Regions from separate parts of the Streptosporangium vulgare genome, predicted to be linked through region 3. Evidence: riboswitches for the same ligand, from Rfam matches in the RefSeq annotation. Region 3 holds a riboswitch; each other region holds the start of a gene.
The links. A riboswitch is a leader RNA that binds a small molecule or an ion and turns the genes downstream of it on or off. The one in region 3 is predicted to bind S-adenosylmethionine.
Positions count from the first base shown of each region.

Region 1: another riboswitch for S-adenosylmethionine. It lies ahead of ACFFRH_RS33945 (aminotransferase class V-fold PLP-dependent enzyme); the one in region 3 lies ahead of thrC (threonine synthase).
Region 2: another riboswitch for S-adenosylmethionine. It lies ahead of ACFFRH_RS00045 (glutathione S-transferase C-terminal domain-containing protein); the one in region 3 lies ahead of thrC (threonine synthase).

Region 1 is NZ_JBHMBS010000023.1:96,584-104,061, forward strand. Features, by position in the region: gene panC (pantoate--beta-alanine ligase) at 1-622, opposite strand, end outside; gene ACFFRH_RS33925 (Rossmann-like and DUF2520 domain-containing protein) at 852-1,742, opposite strand; gene ACFFRH_RS33930 (SAM-dependent methyltransferase) at 2,074-3,039, shown strand; gene ACFFRH_RS33935 (cytochrome P450) at 3,261-4,460, opposite strand; gene ACFFRH_RS33940 (TerC family protein) at 4,498-5,385, opposite strand; SAM riboswitch class IV at 5,619-5,734, shown strand; gene ACFFRH_RS33945 (aminotransferase class V-fold PLP-dependent enzyme) at 5,787-7,094, shown strand; gene ACFFRH_RS33950 (NADH-quinone oxidoreductase subunit D) at 7,112-7,478, shown strand, end outside.
Region 2 is NZ_JBHMBS010000001.1:2,439-9,916, forward strand. Features, by position in the region: gene ACFFRH_RS00025 (TetR/AcrR family transcriptional regulator) at 1-138, opposite strand, end outside; gene ACFFRH_RS00030 (ATP-binding cassette domain-containing protein) at 239-1,285, shown strand; gene ACFFRH_RS00035 (ABC transporter permease) at 1,278-2,030, shown strand; gene ACFFRH_RS00040 (DUF402 domain-containing protein) at 2,193-2,714, opposite strand; SAM riboswitch class IV at 2,767-2,879, shown strand; gene ACFFRH_RS00045 (glutathione S-transferase C-terminal domain-containing protein) at 2,919-3,854, shown strand; gene ACFFRH_RS00050 (FAD/NAD(P)-binding protein) at 3,851-5,608, shown strand; gene ACFFRH_RS00055 (ABC transporter substrate-binding protein) at 5,713-7,344, shown strand; gene ACFFRH_RS00060 (ABC transporter permease) at 7,341-7,478, shown strand, end outside.
Region 3 is NZ_JBHMBS010000047.1:527-8,004, reverse strand. Features, by position in the region: gene ACFFRH_RS42295 (MFS transporter) at 1-556, opposite strand, end outside; gene ACFFRH_RS42290 (alpha,alpha-trehalose-phosphate synthase (UDP-forming)) at 638-2,062, opposite strand; gene ACFFRH_RS42285 (RNA polymerase sigma factor) at 2,292-2,849, shown strand; gene ACFFRH_RS42280 (S1 family peptidase) at 3,233-4,765, shown strand; SAM riboswitch class I at 4,977-5,119, shown strand; gene thrC (threonine synthase) at 5,134-6,426, shown strand; gene ACFFRH_RS42270 (MoaD/ThiS family protein) at 6,449-6,724, shown strand; gene ACFFRH_RS42265 (cold-shock protein) at 7,115-7,315, shown strand.

The DNA of each region.
Region 1 (7,478 bases), on a different contig from region 3:
CGGCCCCCGCCGTCAGGGCGCGGGACAGGGCCAGGGCCGTCACCCGGTCCTCCGATGACAGGTAGCGGTTGCGGCTGGACAGCGCCAGGCCGTCCGGCTCGCGGACCGTGGGCCCGCCGACGATCGAGACCGGCAGGTTCAGGTCGGCGACCATCCTGCGGATCACCGCGAGCTGCTGGGCGTCCTTCTGCCCGAACACCGCCACGTCCGGCTGGACCAGGTTGAACAGCTTCAGCACCACGGTCAGCACGCCGTCGAGGTGACCGGGCCTGAACTCCCCCTCGACGACCGAGCCCATCCCGCCCGCGGAGACGCCGACCTGCCTGTCCGGCAGGTACATGTCCTCGGCCGAGGGGGCGAACACCACACTCACCCCCTCGGCCTCGCAGACTTCGAGGTCGGCGTCGAACGTACGGGGATAGCGGGAGAAGTCCTCGGTGGGCCCGAACTGGAGCGGGTTCACGAAGATGCTCACCGCCACGTGAGCGGCTCGCTCACGGGCCAGCCGGATGAGCGAGCGGTGCCCCTCGTGCAGCGCGCCCATGGTCGGCACGAGCGCCAGAGCGCCTCTCCCGGGGGAGGCGCCCGCGCCGATCCCCAGTGCCTCGCGGGCCTTGAGCAGCCCTGCGCGGTCGTCCGCCACGATCACTGGAACCTCCCGGGGGTGCTCCGGCTCCCGGGCCGGAGAGGAATGACGGTCATCGGAATCCGCCGGTTCCCTTCGCCGGGCGGATTCGGCTCACCGGATCAGCTAACCCGATCGGGTCGCCGGGGCGGGCACCGGGTCGGCGCGTGGGCCCCAGCGCCATACGTCGCGCCCCCGGAGCCTGTACGGGCCCTCAGAAGGTCCCTCAGGTCCAGATGTTGCCGCCCAGGGCGTCCAGGAGGCGTTCGGCGGCCTCCGGCTTGAGCAGCCCGGCCGCGAGTGCCCGGTCGGCGGTGAGCCTGGCGAGCGCCACGTAGGCGTCCGCGGCCTCGGGGGCGGCGAGGATCAGCGCGTCCACGTGCCTGCGGACGGTCCCGGCGTCGCCGCGTACCACCGGGCCGGTCAGCCCGGCGATGCCTAGCCTCAGCACGTTCTCCAGGGCCGCGCCGAGCAGCGGGCCGAGCATCCGTCCCGGCTGCTCCACCCCGATCTTCTCCAGCAGCTCCGAGGACTCGGCGATGAGCGTCACCATGTGGTTGGCCGCCTGCGCCAGGGCCGCGTGGTAGAGCGGCCGGTCCTCGTCGGCGATCCAGACCGGCTCGCCCTCCATCTCGATGACGAGGGCCTCGGCCACCGGGCGGAGCTGGTCGGGAGCGGTCACCCCGTACGAGATCCCGGTGAGGCGGCGCAGGTCGTCGTCGCGGCCGGTGAAGGTCATCACGGGATGCAGCGCCAGCGGCAGCGCCCCGGCCTTGATCGCCGGGTTCAGCACGGCCAGGCCGTACGCGCCGCTGGTGTGGGCCACCAGCTTGCCGCGCAGGTCGGCACCGGTCTCGACCAGGCCGGAGACCAGGCCGGGCAGCACGTCGTCGGGGACCGTCAGCAGGACGAGGTCGGCGCCGGCCACCACGTCCTGCGGCCGGGTGGGGACGAGCCCGAGCCGCTCGACCGCCCGCTCCCTGGAGGCGTCGGAGACACCGCTCGCCGCGACCACCCGGTGCCCCGCCCTGACGAGCGCGGCGCCGAGCGCCGAACCGACCCTGCCCGCTCCAACCACTCCGACGGCCAGCCGTGCCGGGCGATCGACTGCGTCCATGACGTCCCGTCCTTCGACCATGTGGGGCTCCGTGCCCGATTGACCAGCGTAACGGGCCATGCCGCCGCACCCACGGCAAGACGCGTGTTCGGCAGCGGTCGGTAGCGGTCGGTAGCGGACCCCCGCAGGCCCGGCCCGGGAGAACCGGGAGCGTACAGGCCCCGCCGGAGAGCCCGCAGGCCCGGCTCACGAGGCGATCCGGGCGGCGACGCGCCGAGGCGGCGTCGACAACGATCAGGCAAACCGGTGACAGAATGTAGTCATGCATTCACTCGAAGCGTCAGCGCGAGTCGATCTCGTTCCCCCGCCGCGGCGGGTAGCGTCTGAGAGCGTGTGGCTCACCTGGCGTGCCGCGATGGAGCATGCGCTCTACGGCGAAAGCGGTTTCTATCTCCGGGAGCGCCCCTCCAGCCATTTCCGGACATCGGTCGGCGCCTCCCCCGTCTTCGCCGAGGCCGTGCTGCGCGAGCTGGCCGCGATCGACGAGGCGCTCGGCGGCCCCGACCCGCTCGACCTGGTCGACATCGGCGCCGGTGGGGGCGAGCTGGCGGCCGGCGTGCTCGCCGCGGCGCCGCCCGCGCTCCGGTCGAGGCTGCGGGTGACCGCGGTCGACCTGGCGCCCCGGCCGGCGGCGCTGCCCGGGGAGATCGTCTGGGCGAGGGCCGCGCCTGACGGGATCCACGGGCTGGTGATCGCCAACGAGTGGCTCGACAACGTCCCGGTCGACATCGCCGAGCAGACGGCCGACGGGCCCCGGCTGGTCATGGTCAACGTCACCGACGGTGAGGAGCGTCTCGGCGGCAGGCCCTCCGAGGCGGACCTCGCCTGGCTGGACCGATGGTGGCCGATGCGGGCCGTCGGGGAGCGGGCCGAGATCGGCAGGCCGCGCGACAGGGCCTGGGCGTCGGTGATCGTACGGCTGGCGCGCGGCCGGGCGGTCGCGATCGACTACTCCCACGCCCTGGACGACCGGCCGCCGTACGGCACGCTGGCCGGCTACCGCGACGGGTCGATGGTCGCGCCCGTGCCCGACGGCTCGTGCGACATCACCGCCCACGTGGCGCTCGACGCCTGCGCGGCCGCCGGTGAGAGCGCCGGGGCCGTCACGACGGCGCTGACCACGCAGCGGGAGGCGTTGCTCGCCCTCGGGGTCACCGGGGGCCGCCCGGCGATCGAGCAGGCCGCAAGTGACCCTCGCGGCTACCTGCAGGCCCTCGCGAGGGCCTCGGAGGAGGCGGAGCTCATCGCCCCGGGCGGCCTCGGCGGGTTCGGCTGGCTGTCGCAGAGCCGTCCCTGACCCGCCGGGCCGATGCCGTTCCGGCGGGGTCCGCGGGGCGGGCGTGGCTCCGCGTCCACGGGATGGGCGTGGCGCCGCCCGGCCATGGACGCCGTCACGCACGGCCGGACGGGGCACCGCCCGGCCTGTGTGACGGCACCCATGTCACCCGCGCCGGACCGGCTCTCAGAACCCACCTGGAGGGGCCGGTTCTCGGACTCCCACCCGCGCCGGGCCGGCTCTCAGACCCGCACCTGGAGTGCCTGCAGACCGCGGATGACGTAGCCCGGTCCCCAGCTGGGCTCGGCGGCGAGTTCCATCTTCGGCGCCCTGCGCAGCAGGGCACCGAAGGACTCGATCAGCTCGACCCTCGCCAGCGGGGCCCCCAGGCAGAAGTGGATCCCGGCACCGAAGGAGATGTGCGGGTTGTCGGCCCGGCCCACGTCCAGGCGGGCGGGGTCGGCGAAGACCTCGGGGTCGCGGTTGGCCGAGCCGAACAGCAGCGCCACCTCGGTGCCGCGCGGGATGTCGATCCCGCCCACCGAGACGTCCTCCAGCACCCAGCGCTCAAACATCTGCAGCGGGGTGTCCCAGCGCATCAGCTCCTCGACCGCGGTGGGCAGCAGGGAGTGGTCGGCGCGGAGCCGATCCAGCTCGGCCGGGTTGCGGAACAGCGACCACCAGCCGTTGCCCGTGACGTTGACGGTGGCCTCGTGCCCGGCGTTGAGCAGCAGCACGCAGGTGCCGACCAGCTCCTCCTCGGTGAGCCTGTCCCCCTCGTCGGCCACCAGGGCGAGCGCGCTGATCAGGTCGTCGCCGGGATCGGCCCTGCGGGCGCGGGCCAGCTCGACGAGGTAGGCGGAGAACTCCTCGGCCGCCCGTACGGCCGTGTGCTGGGCCTCGACCGACGGCTGGAGCTCGTACATGCCGCAGATGTCGGCCGACCAGGGCCGCAGCAGGTGCCGGTCGCCCTCGGGGACGCCGAGCATCTCGGCGATCACGGTGACCGGGAGCGGCTCGGCGACCTCGGCGATCAGGTCTCCGCCGCCGCGCTCGACGAAGGCGTCCACCAGCTCCCCGGCCATCCGGGCGACCTTGGGGCGGAGCGCCTCGACCATGCGGGGGGTGAACGCCTTCGACACCAGCCGCCGGAGCCTGGTGTGCACCGGCGGCTCGACGTCGAGCATCCCGGCCCTGATCACCCGCCAGAACGGATCCTGGAAGTCGGGGTCGTCCGGCCTGCCGAACTCCTGGTGCGAGGCCACGTGCAGGTAGGAGCGGCCGAGCCTGCGGTCCCGCAGCAGCGCGTTGACGTCGGCGTGCCTGGCCACCAGCCACTGGCCGGTCGGCTCGAAGAAGCTGACCGGCCGCTCCCGCCTCAGCTCGTCGTAGACGTCGTAGGGGTGGGCGACGAATTCCGGATTCCAGGGATCAAAGCGCACGTAGGCATCGTAATCCCCGGTCCCGGCGATCCCCGGTTCAGGATCCGGCCCGCTCGTCCGGCCTCCCCCCCTCGGCCGGCTCGTCCGCCCGGCCCGCCGGAGCCGCCTGGCCCACCTGGACCCCCGGGGTCCCCGGGGTTCTCCGGGGCTCCGGGCCGGTCTCGCCCTCGCCCTCGTCCTCACTCTCGTAGCGGGAACGCAGCTCGACCGGCTTCCGCCTGCTCGCCTTGCCGCGCATCCGGATGTTCAGCAGCTCCACCAGCAGCGAGAACGCCATCGCGAAGTAGATGTAGCCCTTGGAGATGTGCTGCTCGAACCCCTCGGCGATGAGCACGACGCCGATCAGCACCAGGAAGGACAGGGCGAGCATCTTGATGCTCGGGTGCCGCTCCACGAAGCGGCTGATCGGCCCGGAGGCGATCAGCATCACGATGACCGAGACGATGACGGCCGCGATCATGACGCCCAGCTCGTCGACCATGCCGACCGCGGTGATCACCGAGTCGAGCGAGAAGACGACGTCGAGGATCATGATCTGGATGATCACCGAGGTGAAGGACGAGGCCACCCTGCCCTCGGAGTGGCCGGAGTCGCCCTCCAGGCTGCCGTGCATCTCGTGGACGCTCTTGCCCAGCAGGAACAGGCCGCCGAGTATCAGGATCAGGTCGCGCCCCGATATCCCCTGCCCGAAGACCTCGAACATCGGTTCCGTGAGCCTCACCACCCACGACAGCGCCAGCAGCAGCAGGAGGCGGCTGAGCAGGGCGACGGCGATGCCGAGCTTGCGGGCCTTGTCGCGCTGCTCGGGCGGAAGCTTGCCCACCAGGATCGAGATGAAGATGATGTTGTCGATTCCCAGGACGATCTCCAGGGCGACAAGGGTGAAGAACCCTATCCATATCTCCGGATTGGTCACCCAGTCCATTGCTTACTCCTTCGTCGGTCGGCGCATGAACACACCGTCGGCCAACTGCCCGAACGCTTCTTCGGCTGACTGCCAGGACGACCGGGAGGCGCCCGGAGTTCCTTCCGCGCCATCACGCTTCGCTGTCAAAATTCGCCGGGCGCCTCCGAGGCGCTCGCTCCGGCTCCGATATCGGGTTGATCACGTTTCGGACTTGCGGGGCACCGCGGGGTGTCGGTTATAGTTCCCCCGTAGGTCATGAGTGCCAGTGACAAGCCCCGGCTCGCTGGCCGGCAACCCTCGCGTCCGCGGCGGGGTGCCCCGGGTGAGGACCTGGTCCGGCACGAGGTGTGCCGGGCAAGCGCGGGCTCCAGGCACCTGTGTCATGGGTTGGGGTCCGATGACCTCCAAGGAGCCCTGGCATGTCCACCCTGACGATCTTCACCGCCCCCGAGAGCCCCGCCCCCGCCGTGGTGAGCGTTCCCGAGACCCGCGCGTCCGGTGGCCGCCCGATCCCGGCCGTGCTCGGCTCGGACCTGGAGGTCCCGGTCAGGGGCGGCAGGCTCGTCCGCTACGCCAACCTCGACTACGCCGCGAGCGCCCCCTGTCTGGAGCCGGTGAGCGCCGCCGTCGCCGCCGCGCTCCCGGCCTACTCCAGCGTCCACCGCGGCGCCGGATACGCGTCCCAGCTGACCACGGCCCGCTACGAGCAGGCCAGGCACACGGTCCGCGCCTTCGTCGGCGCCCGTCCCGACGACTCGGTGATCTTCACCCGCAACACCACGGACGCGACCAACCTGCTCGCCCGCAGCCTGCCCGAGGGCACCACCGCCGTGGTCTTCGAGACCGAGCACCACGCCTCGCTGCTGCCCTGGGACCGGGTCGTGCGGCTCGCGGCCCCCGCCTTCCCCGGCGAGGCCGTCCGCGCCGCCGACGACGCCCTCGCCTCGATCGACGGCCCCAAGCTGCTGGTCGTGACCGCCGCCTCCAACGTCACCGGGGAGCTCTGGCCGATCGCCGCGCTGGCCCACATCGCCCACCGCCACGGGGCCCGCGTCCTCGTCGACGCCGCGCAGCTCGTCCCGCACCGCCGCCTCAACCTGACGGCGCTCGACCTGGACTACGTGGTCTTCTCCGGCCACAAGCTCTACGCGCCGTTCGGCACCGGGGCGCTGATCGGCCGTTCCGACTGGCTCGCCGAGGCCGAGCCGTACCTGCGGGGCGGCGGCGCGGTGAGGGCCGTGGACGACGACGCCACCGAGTGGCACGACGACCCCGAGGCCCGGCACGAGGCCGGAACCCCGAACGTGCTGGGCGCCGTCGCGCTCGCCGCGGCCTGCGACGCCCTCACCGCCACCGGCTGGACCCCGCTGGTCCGCGAGGAGGAGCGCCTCCTCGGGCGCCTGCGCGCGGGCCTCGCCTCCGTGCCCGGCGTGCACGAGCTGTCCCTGTGGGGCCCGGACCACCCGCGCGTCGGCATCGTCTCCTTCGTGGTGGACGGCTTCACCGCCCGCGAGGTCGCCGAGGCCCTGTCCGGCGACTACGGCATCGGCGTCCGCGACGGCAAGTTCTGCGCCCACCCCTTCGTACGGCACCTGCTGGGCGCCAAGGACGGCGGCTGCGACGACGTCACCGCCTCAGCCGTCCGCGCCTCCATCGGCATCGGTACGACCTCCGAGCACGTCGACCGGCTGATCGACGCCCTGCGGGATCTTGCCTCGCGCGGCTGACGTGACAGCATGGCCCTATGACTGAAGGCGCGCCCCGCGAGCTGAGCGTGGGAATGGGGGCGGGAGCCGAGGCCGTGCGGGGGGCGCACGGCAAGGAGCTCGCGACCGAGGACATGATCCTCAACATCGGCCCGCAGCACCCGTCCACGCACGGTGTGCTGCGGCTGCGCCTCACCCTGGACGGCGAGCGGATCAGCTCGGCCGAGCCGGTCGTGGGCTACATGCACCGGGGCGCGGAGAAGCTCTTCGAGGTGCGCGACTACCGGCAGATCATCGTGCTGGCCAACCGGCACGACTGGCTGTCGGCGTTCGCCAACGAGCTGGGCGTCGTGCTCGCGGTGGAGCGGATGCTCGGCATGGAGGTGCCGGTCAGGGCGGTCTGGA
Region 2 (7,478 bases), on a different contig from region 3:
GACCGCGGGGAGCCCCTCCGCCGAGCCCACCCGAAGGGCCGCCTCCACGATGTGCTCCAGGCTCAGGGTGCGCTTGGGACCCTTGCCCGGCCGCTCGCGCAACCCCCAGGCGATCTCCACGCTCTCCGGCACTTCCATCGCGCTCCCGGGCTTGACCGTCCTTTCCCGTGAGTGTATATCTTACGCAATACCGCGTATGCCATAAACAGTAGAGCGTACGCCATACACAGGAGGGGTAGTGGAACCAGCGATAGAGGTGACCGGCCTCACCAAGTCCTACGGCCGGGTCGCCGTCCTGACCGGCGTCGACCTGCGCGTCGCCAGGGGCAGCGTGTACGCGCTGCTCGGTTCCAACGGCGCGGGCAAGACGACGACCGTGCGCACCCTGGCGACGCTGGTCACGCCGGACGCGGGGCGGGCCACGGTCGCCGGGTTCGACGTCGTACGCGACCGCCGCCGCGTCCGCCGCGCCATCAGCCTGACCGGCCAGCACGCGGCGGTCGACGAGCTGCTCACCGGCGAGGAGAACCTCCGGATGATGGGCCGCCTGTCCGGCCTGTCACGGAGAGGGGCTCGCCGCAGGGCGGCCGAGCTGCTGGAGCGGTTCGACCTGGTCGAGGCGGGCGGGCGGCGGGTCGGCACGTACTCGGGGGGCATGTGGCGACGCCTGGACCTGGCCGCGGGGCTGGTCGGCGCGCCGTCGGTGATCTTTCTCGACGAGCCGACCACGGGACTCGACGTGCGGAGCAGGCAGGCGATGTGGGAGGTGATCACCCGCCTCACCGGCTCGGGCACCACGGTCTTCCTGACCACCCAGTATCTGGAGGAGGCCGACAGCCTGGCCGACAGGATCGCGTTGCTCGACGGCGGGCGGGTGGTGGCGGAGGGCACCGCCGACGAGCTCAAGGCGAGGGTCGCCGCCTGGCGGCTGGACCTCGTCCTGGCCGACGCCCGGTCGTTCGCCGAGGTGACGCGCGTCCTCGGGGCGCGTGCCGTCCACGCCGATCCCGGCAGGCTGACAGTCGGGGCGGCCACGGACGGGAGCGCCGCGCAGATCCGCGCCCTGCTGGACGAGGTGGACCCGGGGCGCTCGGCGGTCGAGAGGTTCACCGTGCGGGGCGCCACGCTCGACGACGCGTTCCTCGCTCTGACGGACACCGACGGACAGGGGGGCGGGCCGGTGTCTGACCTCGCCGTGATGGATGCCGCGATGGATGCAGTGACGGACGGGGAGCGGCGGGTGTCCGGCACCATCGCTGAGGACGGGAGGCGGGCCGGTGTCTGACCTCGTCGCCTGGCCGGTCATGACCGGCCGCGCCGTCCGCCTGTCGCTGCGCAACCTCGACGCGCTGATCACCTCGTTCCTGTTGCCCGTCATGGTCATGCTGCTGTTCGTCTACCTGTTCGGCGGCGCGATCCAGACCGGCACCGACTACGTCACCTACGCCGTCCCCGGCGTCCTCGTCATGTGCGCCTCCTACGGCGCCTCCCTGACCGCGGTCGCCGTCAGCCAGGACATGAGCCGGGGGATCGTCGACAGGTTCAGGTCGATGGACGTCGGCGGCGCGGCGTTCCTGGGCGGGCACGTGGCCGCCGGCACCGCGCGCAACCTCGTCTCGCTCGTCATCGTGTTCGTCGTCGCGTTCGCGCTCGGCTTCCGGGCGGACGCGGACCTGTCCGGCTGGGCCGGGGCGGCGGGCATCCTGGTGGTGTTCGTCCTGGCCGTCTCCGCGGTCTCGGCCGTGGTCGGCCTGCTGTCCAGGACGCCGGAGACGGCGGGCGGTTTCACCTTCTTCGTGATGTTCCTGCCCTACCCGAGCAGCGCCTTCGTCCCGGTGCGCACCATGCCCGAGTGGCTGCACGGGTTCGCGGAGAACCAGCCGGCCACGCCGATCATCGAGTCCGTGCGCGGCCTGCTGCTCGGCCGGCCCGTGGGCGACGATCCGTGGAAGGCGCTGGCCTGGTGCGGCGGTCTCCTGCTGCTCTCGGCGGTCTTCTCCGGCAGGCTGTTCCGCCGCCGCGCCCGCTGAGGTGGCGGGGATGCCGAGGGCGGTGCCGGTGGCGCGGCTGCGCTGCCCTCGGCATCCTCGCCACCCGCGCCGTCCCCGCCACCCGCGAGGGAGGCGTCGCGCCGGAGACCACCGGGCCCGGCGGGCCGGCGGCGGGGGACTCGGGGACCCGGGTGACCAGGCTCAGCTGACCAGGGTGAGCCAGTGCGGCGTGTCCCCGAAGGGGGCGGTGCGGGCGGTGACGGCCTCCATCAGCCAGGCGGCCGAGGCGCGGGCCCGCTCCACCACGTCGGGCGGGTAGGCGTACTTCACCCGGTGCTCCTCGAACTCGTCCTCGTCGTCCAGGAAGACCCGGCTCGCGCGGCCCTTCAGCAGGTTCCGGCGGGTCCGGATCACGTCGAGGTCCAGGTCGACCATGGTGACCTCGCCGTCCCTCCACTCCGGCACCGTGGAGATGTCGCAGTAGATCTCGTGCTTGTGCGGGGCGGCGTTGAAGGCGGCCGTCCACCAGGCGTCGCGGGGGAAGAGCATCACGAACGGATGCGGCCAGGGGACCGCGGGGCCGTCGCCCTTGTGTCCGCTGGAGTCGGCCACGCAGCCCGTCCACACCCCGTGCTCGTCCTCGCCGAGCAACAGGCCGCGGTGGTGCCAGTGCAGTGACCCGTCGTACTTGCGGTAGACCACGTTCACGCTCTCATAGGACATTCCCCGACATTAAGGCTTGACAGAGATCTATGTATTTCCTACCTTCTAAATAGGTTAAGAGTGTCAGTGAGAAGCCCCGGCTGGCTGACCGGCAACCCTCGCACCGCGGCGGGGTGCCCCCGGGGGAGACCGGGCGGCACGGTGGGCGTGCCGCAAGCGCGGACCCCTTCACCAGGGTCACCGAGACATGCCCGGGAGTGCCACATGTCGAAGACCAGCACACTGAACCACGCGAGCCCCGTCGACCTCGACACCCACGGCCACTACCGGCCCGGTGGCAGGCCCGGCCCGCGTTATCCCTTCCAGGGGCGGATCGGCACACCCGCCTTCCCCGCGGAGCCGGGGCGCTACCACCTCTACGTCGCGGCCGTCTGTCCGTACGCGCAGCGCGCGGCCATCGTGCGCTCCCTCAAGGGACTCCAGGACGTGGTCTCGCTCTCCTACGTCGACGACGAGCGCGACGGGCGCGGGTGGGCGTTCCGCGAGCGGCGCGGCGCCGACCCGGTCAACGGGTTCACCCTCCTGCGGCAGGCGTACGAGGTGACCGAGCCCGGCTTCGACGGGCACGTCTCGGTGCCGGTCCTGTGGGACAGGAGGACCGGCCGCATCGTGAGCAACGACTTCCCCGACATCACGATCGACCTGGCCACCCGGTTCGGCGGCGACCCCGACGCCGACCTCTACCCGGAGGAGCTCAGGCCGGAGATCGACGAGCTCAACACGAGGATCTACGAGATCGTCAACACGGCGGCGGGCCGGGTGGCGGCGGCGACCACCGAGGCCGGGTACGCCGAGGCGCGCGGGGCCGTGGTCGCCTTCCTGGACGAGCTGGACGCCCGCCTGGCCGACCGCAGGTTCCTGTTCGGCTCGGGGATCACCGAGCCGGACGTGCGGCTCTGGCCGACCCTGCTCCGCTTCGACCTGAGTGACAACCCGGCGGCCAGGATCAGCGAGCGTCCGCTCACCGCCTTCCCCAACCTGTGGGCCTACGCCAGGGACCTGTACGCCCACCCCGCCTTCCGCGAGAACACCGACTTCACCGTCATCGCCCGCCCGTCGGGCGAGACCGACGCCTGGCGGATCCCGGTCGAGCCGTTGCACGCCGACTGGGACCAGCCGCACCGCAGAGCCGCCGTATGAGCGCCTCGATCGCCGTCGTCGGCGCCGGGCCGACGGGTACCTGCCTGGTGGAGCGCATCTGCGCCAACGCCGCCGACCTGCTCGGCTGGCCGTCGCTGGACGTCCACGTGATCGACCCCCACCCGCCGGGCGGCGGGCGTGTCTGGCGCCACGACCAGCCGGACCTGCTCTGGATGAACTCCGCCGCCGCCGACGTGACGCTCTTCACCGACGAGTCGGTGCGCTGCGAGGGGCCGATCCGCCCCGGGCCCACGCTGGCCGAGTGGCTCGGCGGCGACCCCGGCAGGTTCGCCTCCCGCCCGGCGCAGAACGGCTACCTCTCCCACGTCTTCCGGCACGCGGTGGCGAACGCCCCGCGCGGCGTCCGGGTGCACGTGCACGCCGCCCGCGCCGTCGACCTCACCGACGTCCCCGGCGGGCAGGCGGTGACGCTGGAGGACGGCCGGACGATCGAGGCCGACGCGGTGATCCTGGCCCAGGGGCACGGCGACGTGACGCCGACGAGCGAGGAGGGCGCGCTCGCCGGCCTGGCCTCGCGCTCGGGGCTGCGCTACCTGCCCACCGGCTACGCGGCGGACCTCGACCTGGACGGCATCCCCGCCGGGGAGCCGGTGATCATGCGGGGGATGGGGCTCGCCTTTGTCGACCTGATGGTGCTGCTCACCTCGGGCCGGGGCGGCCGGTTCGTCCGCGAGTACGACGGGGAGCTGGTCTACCTGCCCAGCGGGCGCGAGCCCCTCATGCACGTGGGGTCGCGGCGTGGCGTGCCGTACCACTCCAAGACCGGTTACCCCTTCAGGGGCGCCCGCCCGCCGGTGCCGCGCTTCCTCACCCGCGAGGCGCTGGGCGAGGGGCCGTGGAACTTCCGCCGGGACGTGTGGCCGCTGGTCGCCAAGGAGCTCGCCTTCGCCTACTACCACGAGCTCATCACCTCCCACCCCAAGCGCGTCAAGCTGGGCTGGGCGGAGTTCGAGGAGGGCTTCGCCGCCGAGGAGTGGCGCAGCCTCGGGATGCGCAAGCTGATCCGCGAGACCGTGCCCCGGCACCTGGACCGGCTCGACTTCGACCGGCTCGACCGGCCGCTGGACGGCATCCGGTTCGGCGACCAGGCCGGCCTGCAGAAGTGGATGCACGGCTACCTCGCCGTCGACCTGCAGCGGCGCTCCGACCCCGCGCACAGCGCCGACCACGCGATGATCCTCGGGCTGCTCTCCGTCTACGGGGTCCTCGCCGAGCTGGGCATCTCCGACCCGTGGTTCGCCGGGTTCTTCAGCTACGTCGCCAGCGGCCCGCCGGGACCCCGGCTGGAGGAGCTGCGCGCCCTGGCCAGGGCGGGGGTCGTCACCTTCCTCGGCGCGAACGTCAAGGTCGACCACCACGACGGGCGCTGGCGGGCGCAGACCCCCACCGTGCCCGGCGGCGTGACGGCCACCACCCTCGTCGAGGCGAGGCTGCCCGCGCCCAGCGTGAGCCGGGCCGTCGACCCGCTCGTCTCCGCGCTCCGCGACCGGGGCGAGCTCGACGAGGAGTCGGGCCTGGTGAACGTACGGCCCGCCGACCGCCGCCTGCTCGACAGGTCCGGCACCCCGCACCCCCGCAGGTTCGCCTTCGGCCCCTGGGTCGTCGGCGGCCGGGCCACCGGCGGCTTCGCCAGGCCCCGCCTCAACGCCCCGCTCTTCCGCCACGCCGACGCCCTCGCCCGGATCGTGCTGTCCGAGGCCGCCGGAACCCAGATAAGACGGCACGTCGCGTGAACCGCCCCGATCGCCCCGGCCGGCGCGTCACCGAACCGGCCGGGCACCCCGCACCAGAGCACGTCGTACAGAACCAGGCACCGGGAAAGCGCGAGGAGAAGAACGTGAAGTTGCGATGGGGCGCCCTGGCGCTCGCCGGGGTGCTGGCGCTCGCGGCGTGCGGAGCCGAGAGCGGGGCCCCGGGCGCGGCGGCCGGAGGCGAGGGCGGCGGTGGCGACGGGGGGTCGCTCGTGTGGGCGGTGGAGACTCAGCCGATCACCTTCAACCCGCACCAGTGGGGCCAGAACAAGGCCCGCCTGCTGGTCCACAACCAGTTCGACGCCCTGATCGCCCGGGGCGAGAACGGCGAGTTCCTGCCGTGGCTGGCGAAGTCCTGGAAGGTCTCCGGGGACGGGCTCACCTACACCTTCGAACTCCGCGACGACGTCACCTTCCACGACGGCGAGAGGTTCGGCGCCGCCTCGGTGAAGGCCAACCTCGACCAGCTCGTCTCGCCCGGCTACAACGCCGCGGTCAGCGCCATCCAGCTGCGCAACTTCGGCAAGGCGGAGGCGACCGCGCCGCACACCCTGAAGGTCACGCTGAAGGCCCCCGACGGGCTGTTCCTCGACTTCCTCTCCTCCCCGTACGCGGGCCAGGTCTCCCCGAAGTCGTTGAAGAACGCCAAGGACCTCAAGGCGGGCGGCGTCGACGTGGTCGGCACCGGGCCGTTCATCCTCGACCGGTTCACCCCCGGCCAGGAGGTCCACTACAGGCGCAACCCGAACTACAACTGGCCGCCCACCGGCGCCGCCCACCAGGGACCGGCGCACCTGGCCGACCTCACCTACCGCTTCCTGCCCGAGGCGGCGGTCCGCGTCGGCGCGCTCACCTCCGGGCAGGTGCAGGTGATCGAGGGCGTGCCCGCCACCGAGGTCGGCCTCATCAGGAGCGACCCCGAGCTGAGGCTGGAGACCAGCCTCAACTCCGGGAGCGCGTTCTCCTACTACTTCAACACCTCCCGCCCCCCGTTCGACGACAAGCGGGTCCGCGAGGCGTTCCGCGACGCCCTCGACGTGGACGCGGTGCTCAACTCCGTCTACCAGGGCACCGCCAAGCGGGCCTGGAGCGTCATCGGCCAGGGCAGCCCGCGGTTCTACGACCCCTCGCTGGAGAAGACCTTCGGCAACGACCCGGCGCGGGCCAACCGGCTGCTCGACGAGGCGGGCTGGAAGGAACGCGACGCCGAGGGCTTCCGGGTCAAGGACGGCAGGAGGCTGACCGTGCGGACCGTCAACGCCGCTCCGTTCGTCCGCGACCGCCGCGACGTCCTCGCCCAGGCCGTCCAGGCGGCCGTCAAGCAGAGCGCGGGGATCGACTTCCAGGTCAGGATCGTGGACCAGGGCACCGCGCAGAAGGCCATCGACGACAACGAGTACGAGGTCTTCGAGAACTCGCGCGGCGACACCGACGCCGGGGCGGCGCTCAACCTGATCCTGGCGAAGGGCGCCGCGATCAACCGCACGAAGTTCGAGAGCGCCGAGCTGGACAGGCTGCTCGCCGCCGCGTCGGCCACCGCCGACCTCGCCGAGCGCAAGGAGCTCTACGCGAAGGTGCAGAAGCTCGTCGTCACCGACGAGGCGATCCTGCTCCCGGTCTACGTGCCCGCCGACCAGATCGCCTACGGCGCCGGGGTCACCTTCGAGCCGGTCTCCGGCACTCCCAACAGTGCTTACGACGTCCGGACAGGGACGTGAGCACTCTCACACTCACCCGGCGGCGGGGGCTGGCCGCCGCCGGGTGGCTCGGCCCGGTGGTCCGGCGGCTCGGAGCGGGCGTCGCCGTGCTCTGGGGCGCCGCCACCGCGGCCTACCTCGCGCTGATGCTCGTC
Region 3 (7,478 bases):
CCATGACCAGCGCGAGCAGCGTGGCCAGCAGAGGGGTCACCAGCAGCGCGGCCCGCCAGCCGAAGGCGCTCTGCGCGGCGGCGCTGACCACGAACGGGACCCCGATGCCGACGATCACGCAGACGGCGTTGGCCTCGCTGATCGCCGCCGGGCCGGCCGGGCCGTGCCGGTCGTCGAGCGCGGCCATGCCCAGGTACAGGACGATCGAGGCCAGCCCGCTGGCGACGCCGTACCCGAGGAGGGTGACCGGCAGCAGGGTGGGGGCCGCCGCGACCATGAGCGTGCCGGAGCCCATCCCGGCCATCCCGATCCAGATGGCGGCCCGGCGGCCGATCCGTCCGGTCAGCCAGGGCAGGGCGAGGCCGATGACGATGCCGCCGACGGCCATCGCCGTCCCGTGCAGGCCGGCGACCGCCTGGGACACGCCCTGGTCGAGGCGGAGCAGCGGGAGCGCGGCGCTGAGGCCGTACAGGTAGGTGGCGAAGACGCCGAGCTGGAGGTAGATCAGCCAGGTCGCGCGGTCGCGGATCAGCCGGACGGGCGCGATCGCGGTCAACTCGGTCTCCCATACGCCGAAAAGTGAAATAGCTGCAAAAACTATCTCATATGGGGCTAAAACTGCTTGGCGCCCCGAGCCTCACCCGAGGGCCTCGAGCTGCTCGGCGAACCACCGGTGCGGGGGGAGCGCGGTCGCCGCGGCGGCCAGCAGGACGCCCCTCCTGGCGCGCTCGTCCGAGGGCATCGTCAGGCCCTCGTGCAGCGCGGCGGCCGTGGCCGAGACGTCGTAGGGGTTCACCGTCAGCGCGTGCTCGCCCAGCTCGGCGGCGGCACCGGCCTCCCGTGACAGCACCAGCGCGCTGTGCGGCGACAGGATCGGCCCCTCCTTGGCCACCAGGTTCATGCCGTCGCGGATCGGGTTGACCAGCAGCACGTCGGCCAGCCGGTAGGCGGCCAGCGAGCGCGGGTAGTCGTCGTCGACGTTGAGGATCAGCGGGTCCCAGTCCTCGGTGGCGTACTCGTCCTCGATCTCCTCGGCGCAGCGCTGCACCGCCGCCGTGTACTCGCGGTATTCGGGCAGGTCGTGCCGGGACGGGTAGGCGAAGGCGAGGTGCGTGACCCGGCCGTGCCACTCCGGGTGGGCCGCGAGGAACTGCTTGTAGGCGACCAGGCCCCGCACGATGTTCTTCGACAGCTCCGTCCTGTCGATCCGCACGATCAGCCTGCGGTCGCCCACCTGGGCGCGGAGCGCGGCCATGTGGGACTCCACGTCGGGCTCGGAGGCCCGGGTCCACAGCGCCTTGCCGTCGACGCCCAGGCTGTGGGTGCCGATCCGGGTCGTCCTGCCCGCGTGCGTGATCGTGCGCTCCTCGCGGTCGACCCGCGCGCCGAGCACCGTCTCGCAGCAGTCCATGAACGCCCCGCCCCAGCGGGCGGTGAGGAAGCCCGCGTGGTCGGCGCCCAGGATGCCTTCGAGGAGCTCGGTCGCGACGTCGTCGGGGAGGAGGTTGAAGTATTCGGGCGGCGCCCACGGCGTGTGCGAGAAGTGCGCCACCCGCAGGTCGGGGCGCTCCCCCCTGAGCATCGCCGGGGCCAGGCTCAGGTGGTAGTCCTGCACCATCACCCGCGCCCCGTGCGGGGCCTCCTCGGCCAGCGCCATCGCGAACGCCTCGTTGTAGGACTGGTACGACTCCCACTCCCGGCGGAACCTGGCGTCGAAGTGCGGCCTGTTGGGGATGTCGTACAGGAGGTGGTGGACGAACCAGAGGGTGGAGTTGGCGACCGCGTTGTAGGCGCGGTGGAAGGTCGCCGGGGGGATGTCGAGCATCCGCAGCGCCCCGGTGTCGTAGCCCGCCTGGTCGAGCCGGCCGCCGGGCGCCAGCCGCACGGCGCCGCGGTCGCCGTCGGACAGCGCCGCGCAGACCCACAGGACGTTGAGGTCCTTCGCGACCTCCGACAGGCCCGAGACCAGGCCGCCACCTCCCCTGCGCATGGACAGCGAGCCGTCCTCGGAGAGGGTGAAGGAGACGGGGCCGCGGTTGGAGGCCACCAGGATCGCGCTCATCGATTCTCCTTGAGCGTGGAGACCCCAAGGTTAACCGGCGCCTGGTCGGGATGTCCTCGCTCTTCGGGTCCAGGAAGTAAGGGCGTTCATCGAATTGTGTCAGCTCTTGTCAGCAGGTGGAGTGATGAACCCCGCCTTGTCGCCCTTTTTGTGGCGGGGAGGGAGGTCACCATTCGCGATCCCCGACCGTAGGATGTCCAGCGACCGTGACCGCTGATGGGGGCCCGTGATGGCGCTGGACGAGACGACCGAGGACCTGGCCCGATCGGCCGCCCAAGGTGACCACCGCGCTCTCGGTGAGCTGCTGAAGCGGATCGAGCCCGCCGTGCTCAGGCACTGCGGCCGGATCCTGCCCTTCCGGCAGGACGCCGAGGAGGCCTGTCAGGACACCCTGCTCGCGGTGGCACGCAACATCGGCCGCTTCGAGGGGCGCGCCCGGTTCAGCACCTGGCTGCACATCGTGACCGCCAACTGCGCCAGGACCACCTACCGCTCGCTGAAGCGCCGCGCGGCCGAGCAGAGCTCAGACGAGCTGCCGCTGCAGAAGCCGGACGTCGCCCGGGTGAGCGTGATCGCCGGGTCCAGGCTGGACCTGCTCGACGCGATGGAGGCGCTGGAGGCCGAGAAGCCGGAGCTGGCCCAGGCGCTGGTGCTGCGCGACATCTGCCAGCTCGACTACAACGAGGTGGCCGAGCAGCTGCGCATCCCGCTGGGCACCGCCAAGTCGCGCATCCACCAGGCGCGCAAGTACGTCCAGGGCGCCCTGGGCGACGCCTACGGCTTCTGACCGCCGCCCGGCTTTCCGGAGGCTCGGCTTCTGACCACCGCCCGGCTTTCCGGGTGCCTGTCCGGCCGCCCGGTTTCCGGCCGCCGCCCGGCTTTCCCCGCGCCCGCCGGGCCACTCGGGTTCCGGCCGCCTGTCCGGCCCCTGTCCGGCCCCTGTCCGGCCCCTGTCCGGCCCCTGTCCGGCCCCTGGCCGGTCGCGGTGCCACCCGGCCGGGAACGGCCGGGTGGCCGGACGGTGGGAGCCGTTCGAGAACACTCCCGTGTGGCGCGCGGCCTCGGTGACCTCGCCTGATCTATGGTGGCGTTGCCCATATCACGTGATCGACCAGAGATATGGGGCGATCTCCCCTCCCGCCATGAAAGCCCAGGTCGAGGAGAGATCATATGTCCCGCAGACACGCTGTCACCGCGGCATGTGTCCTGACGGTCACCGCGCTCGCCCTGGCCGCCGTACCGGCCGGTGCCGAACGCCACGCGACGGGTGCCCCGGTCGTGCCCGCCGCCCCGTCCGCCACCACCGCCGTGTCCACCGCGTCGGCCCCTTTGGAACCGCCGCCGGGCATGTTGGAGGCACTTGAGCGCGACCTGGGCCTGACCCCGGCCCAGGCCCGGATCCGCCTGCTCAACGAGGCCCGCCTGACCCCGGTCGCGGCACATCTGGCCAGGAGACTCGGCCCCCGTTTCGGCGGTACCTGGTTTCAGGGGAGCGTCGCGCAGACCCTGGTGGCGGGCACCACCAGTGTCGGCGACATCCCCGTGATCCTCGAGGCGGGCGCCCAGGCCGAGGTCGTCCCCAGATCGCTGGCGGAGCTCACCGCGATCAAGAAGAAGATCGACGAGACCCTGCCCCCGCAGCGACTCGTGTCGAGCGTGCGCCTGGTCGACGTGAAGAGGAACAAGGTGGTCGTCCTCTCCCCGCAACCCGGGATCGCCCAGAACTTCGTCGCGAGCGCGGGCGTGGACACGGAGGCGGTGGTCGTACTGCCCACCGCCGAGGTTCCCCTGCCCCTGTACGACCTGGTGGGCGGCAACGCCTACTACATCGGCGTCACCAGCCGCTGCTCGATCGGCTTCTCCGTGCTCAAGGGCACCCAGCAGGGCTTCGTCAGCGCCGGCCACTGCGGAAGGGCCGGGAACACCACCACCGGCTTCAACCGGGTCACCCAGGGGACCTTCCAGGGATCGACCTTCCCCGGTAACGACTACTCCTGGGTCGCGACCAACGCCAACTGGACGGCCACCCCGAAGGTGGACAACGGCCAGGGCGGCACCGTACCCGTCGCCGGCGCCCAGGTCGCCATCGAAGGGGCCTCGGTCTGCCGGTCCGGCTCCACCACCGACTTCCACTGCGGTGTCGTCCAGCAACGCGACGTCAGCGTCACCTACCCCCAGGGCACCGTCTTCGGGCTGACCCGCACCAACGTCTGCGCCGAACCCGGAGACTCCGGCGGCTCCTTCATCGCCATCGACCAGGCCCAGGGCGTCACCTCCGGCGGCTCCGGAGACTGCACCTCCGGCGGTGTCACCTACTTCCAGCCGATCGGCCCGATCCTCACCGCCTACGGCCTGGCCCTGAGGACGACCGCGGGCAATCCACCCCCGCCGGTCACCGGCACCTGCACCGGCTTCCCGAACAACTACACCGGCACCCTGACCACCGGCCAGTCCGCCTACCAGCCGAGGGGTCTCTACTACAGGTCGACCGTCAGGGGGCTGCACTCCGGCTGCCTGGACGGCCCCGACTTCGACCTGTACCTGCAGAAGTGGAACGGCAGGAGCTGGGTGGTCGTCGCCACCTCCGACAGTCCGGGGCCCGACGAGAGGATCTCCTACACCGGCACGCCCGGCTACTACCGCTACCGGGTGTTCGCCTCGGCCGGCTCCGGTGCCTACATCCTGGGGTTCAGGGCGCCGTAACCCGTTCCGGGACGCCGTCCGCGCCCCGGCGGCGACGACCGGGGAGGGGGCGAGGCCCCCGCCGGGGCCGCCTGCCGCCCGACCGGCGTCCCAGGTTCGTTTGTCCGCTGGATAACACGTCATGTCTCGCACAGTGAGACAAGGAGCCAGGAGGGCGGCGGGGCGGGGTAGAGTGCTTAGGACCTGCGCGTCAGGTTCCCAACTGAATATTTGCTCATCCAGAGGGGTGGAGGGACCGGCCCTGCGAAGCCCCGGCAACCATCCCGGTTCAAGACTCGTGATCTGAACGAGGTCGGCCGGGACAGGTGCCAATTCCGGTCTGTGACCAGGGTGGTCCGCAGACGAAGATGAGGGAAAGGCCTCGCTTCATGGCGCTCGCAACCACTGAGAACAACCCCACCTCCTCCGCTCGTGCCGACGGCGCGCGTGACGCGCGCTTCGGCCCCGCCGTGGCCCTCTCCTGCCGGGAGTGCGGTGCCCGCTACGACCTCGGCCCCAGTTTCGCCTGTAACGAGTGTTTCGGGCCCCTTGAGATCGCGTACGACTTCGGGCGTGTGACCCGGGAGCGGATCGCCGAGGGGCCGACCAACATCTGGCGCTACCGCTCGCTGCTGCCCGTCCCCGAGGACGTGGCCACCAAGCCCAACATGGCGCCCGGCTGGACCAAGCTCGTCAACGCCGGAAACCTCGCCCGCGAGCTGGGCATCCGCTCCCTGCACGTGAAGGACGACTCCGGCAATCCCACGCACTCCTTCAAGGACCGCGTGGTGGCCATCGCCGTCGAGGCGGCCCGCAACTTCGGGTTCCACACCCTCTCCTGCTCCTCCACCGGCAACCTGGCCGGCGCCGTGACCGCCGCCGCCGCGCGGGCCGGGCTGGACGCCTGCGTGTTCATCCCCTCCGACCTGGAGCAGGCCAAGATCGTCATGGCCTCCGTGTACGGCGGCAGGCTCATCGGCATCGAGGGCACCTACGACGACGTGAACCGCTTCTGCTCCGAGCTCATCGGCGACGAGCTGGGCGACCAGTGGGGCTTCGTCAACGTCAACCTCCGGCCCTACTACGCGGAGGGCTCCAAGACCCTGGCCTACGAGATCGCCGAGCAGCTCGGCTGGCGCATCCCCGACCAGATCGTCATCCCGGTCGCGTCGGGCTCGCAGCTCACGAAGGTCGACAAGGGCTTCAAGGAGCTGATCGCGCTCGGCCTGGTCGAGGACAAGCCGTACAAGATCTTCGCGGCCCAGGCCGAGGGATGCTCCCCGGTCTCCGCCGCCTACAAGGCGGGCCACGACGTGATCCGCCCGGTCAAGCCGGACACGATCGCCAAGTCGCTGGCGATCGGCAACCCGGCCGACGGCCCGTACGTCCTGGACATCGCCCGCCGCACCGGCGGGGCGGTCGAGGACGTCACCGACGCCGAGATCGTCGACGCGATCCGGCTGCTGGCCAGGACCGAGGGCATCTTCGCCGAGACCGCCGGGGGCGTCGTCGTCGGGGTGCTGCGCAAGCTGGTCGCCTCGGGCACGCTCGACCCCGACGCCGAGACGGTGGTCCTCAACACCGGCGACGGTCTCAAGACCCTTGACGCGGTGGCCGCGGAGGCGCGACCGACCGCGGTGATTCGGCCTTCTCTTGACGCATTCCGTGCGGCTATCGCCTAGAAATCGTGAAAGGTACTGAATTATGAGCGTTTCTGTGCGGATTCCGACGATTCTCCGGACTTACACCGATGGTGCGGCCGAGGTGAACGGAGAGGGTGAGACCCTGCGCGATGTTCTGCAGAAGCTCGACGCGGACTTCCCGGGGATCGGCGCCCGGATTCTTGACGAAGCGGGGAAGATCCGACGTTTTGTCAACGTCTATGTCGGGGATGAGGACGTCCGATTTGTCGACAACCTCGACACGGCGACGCCCTCCGGCGCCCAGGTCTCCATCATCCCGGCGGTGGCCGGAGGCTGATCCTCCCGCCCTGGCGCGGCCCTGACCGCCCAGCGCCGCCCCCAGGGGCGCCCACGACCCCACGGCACCCGCCCCGCCCCCGCCCGGCGGAGGGCGCGCCCCCCCCCCCCCCCCCCCCGGCCCCGGCCGGGCGGGTGCCGTGTTTTATGACCCAAGCTCACATTTGTGGACTGGATGGGTAATGTAACCCTTAACTAACTAATAGTGATAATGAAACTCTGGTCTCGTACTAAAAGCTCTCGTAAAGAGGTAGTTTGGTGCTTGACTCTGTTGCCCTACCGCTTCCCACAGGTATGGTCGGAACGATCGACGTGGCGAAGTCCGTCCGGCGATTGAGGACTTCGCGAGAGGAATGGGCGTCGTCCTTAAGACCAGTAAGAGGAGTCGCAAGTGGCGCAGGGCACCGTCAAATGGTTCAACGCGGACAAGGGCTACGGCTTCATCGCGGTAGACGGTGGTAAGGATGTGTTCGTCCATTACTCCGCAATCATGATGGATGGCTACCGTGCCCTCGAGCAGGGCCAGCGGGTGGAGTTCGAGATCACCCAGGGCCAGAAAGGTCCCCAGGCGGAGTCCGTCAGGGCGGTCTGACACAGCCGTTTCGTGAATTCGCAGGGAAGAACCGGTGGATCCCGCGGTATCGCAGTCCGCTGGATCCTCACCGCCTGAGCCCGGCTCGCCTCCCCCAACCGGCGAGCCGGGCTTTCGCGTTGTACGGGACGTGTGACCGTACGGGACGTGTGGCCGCGGGCGT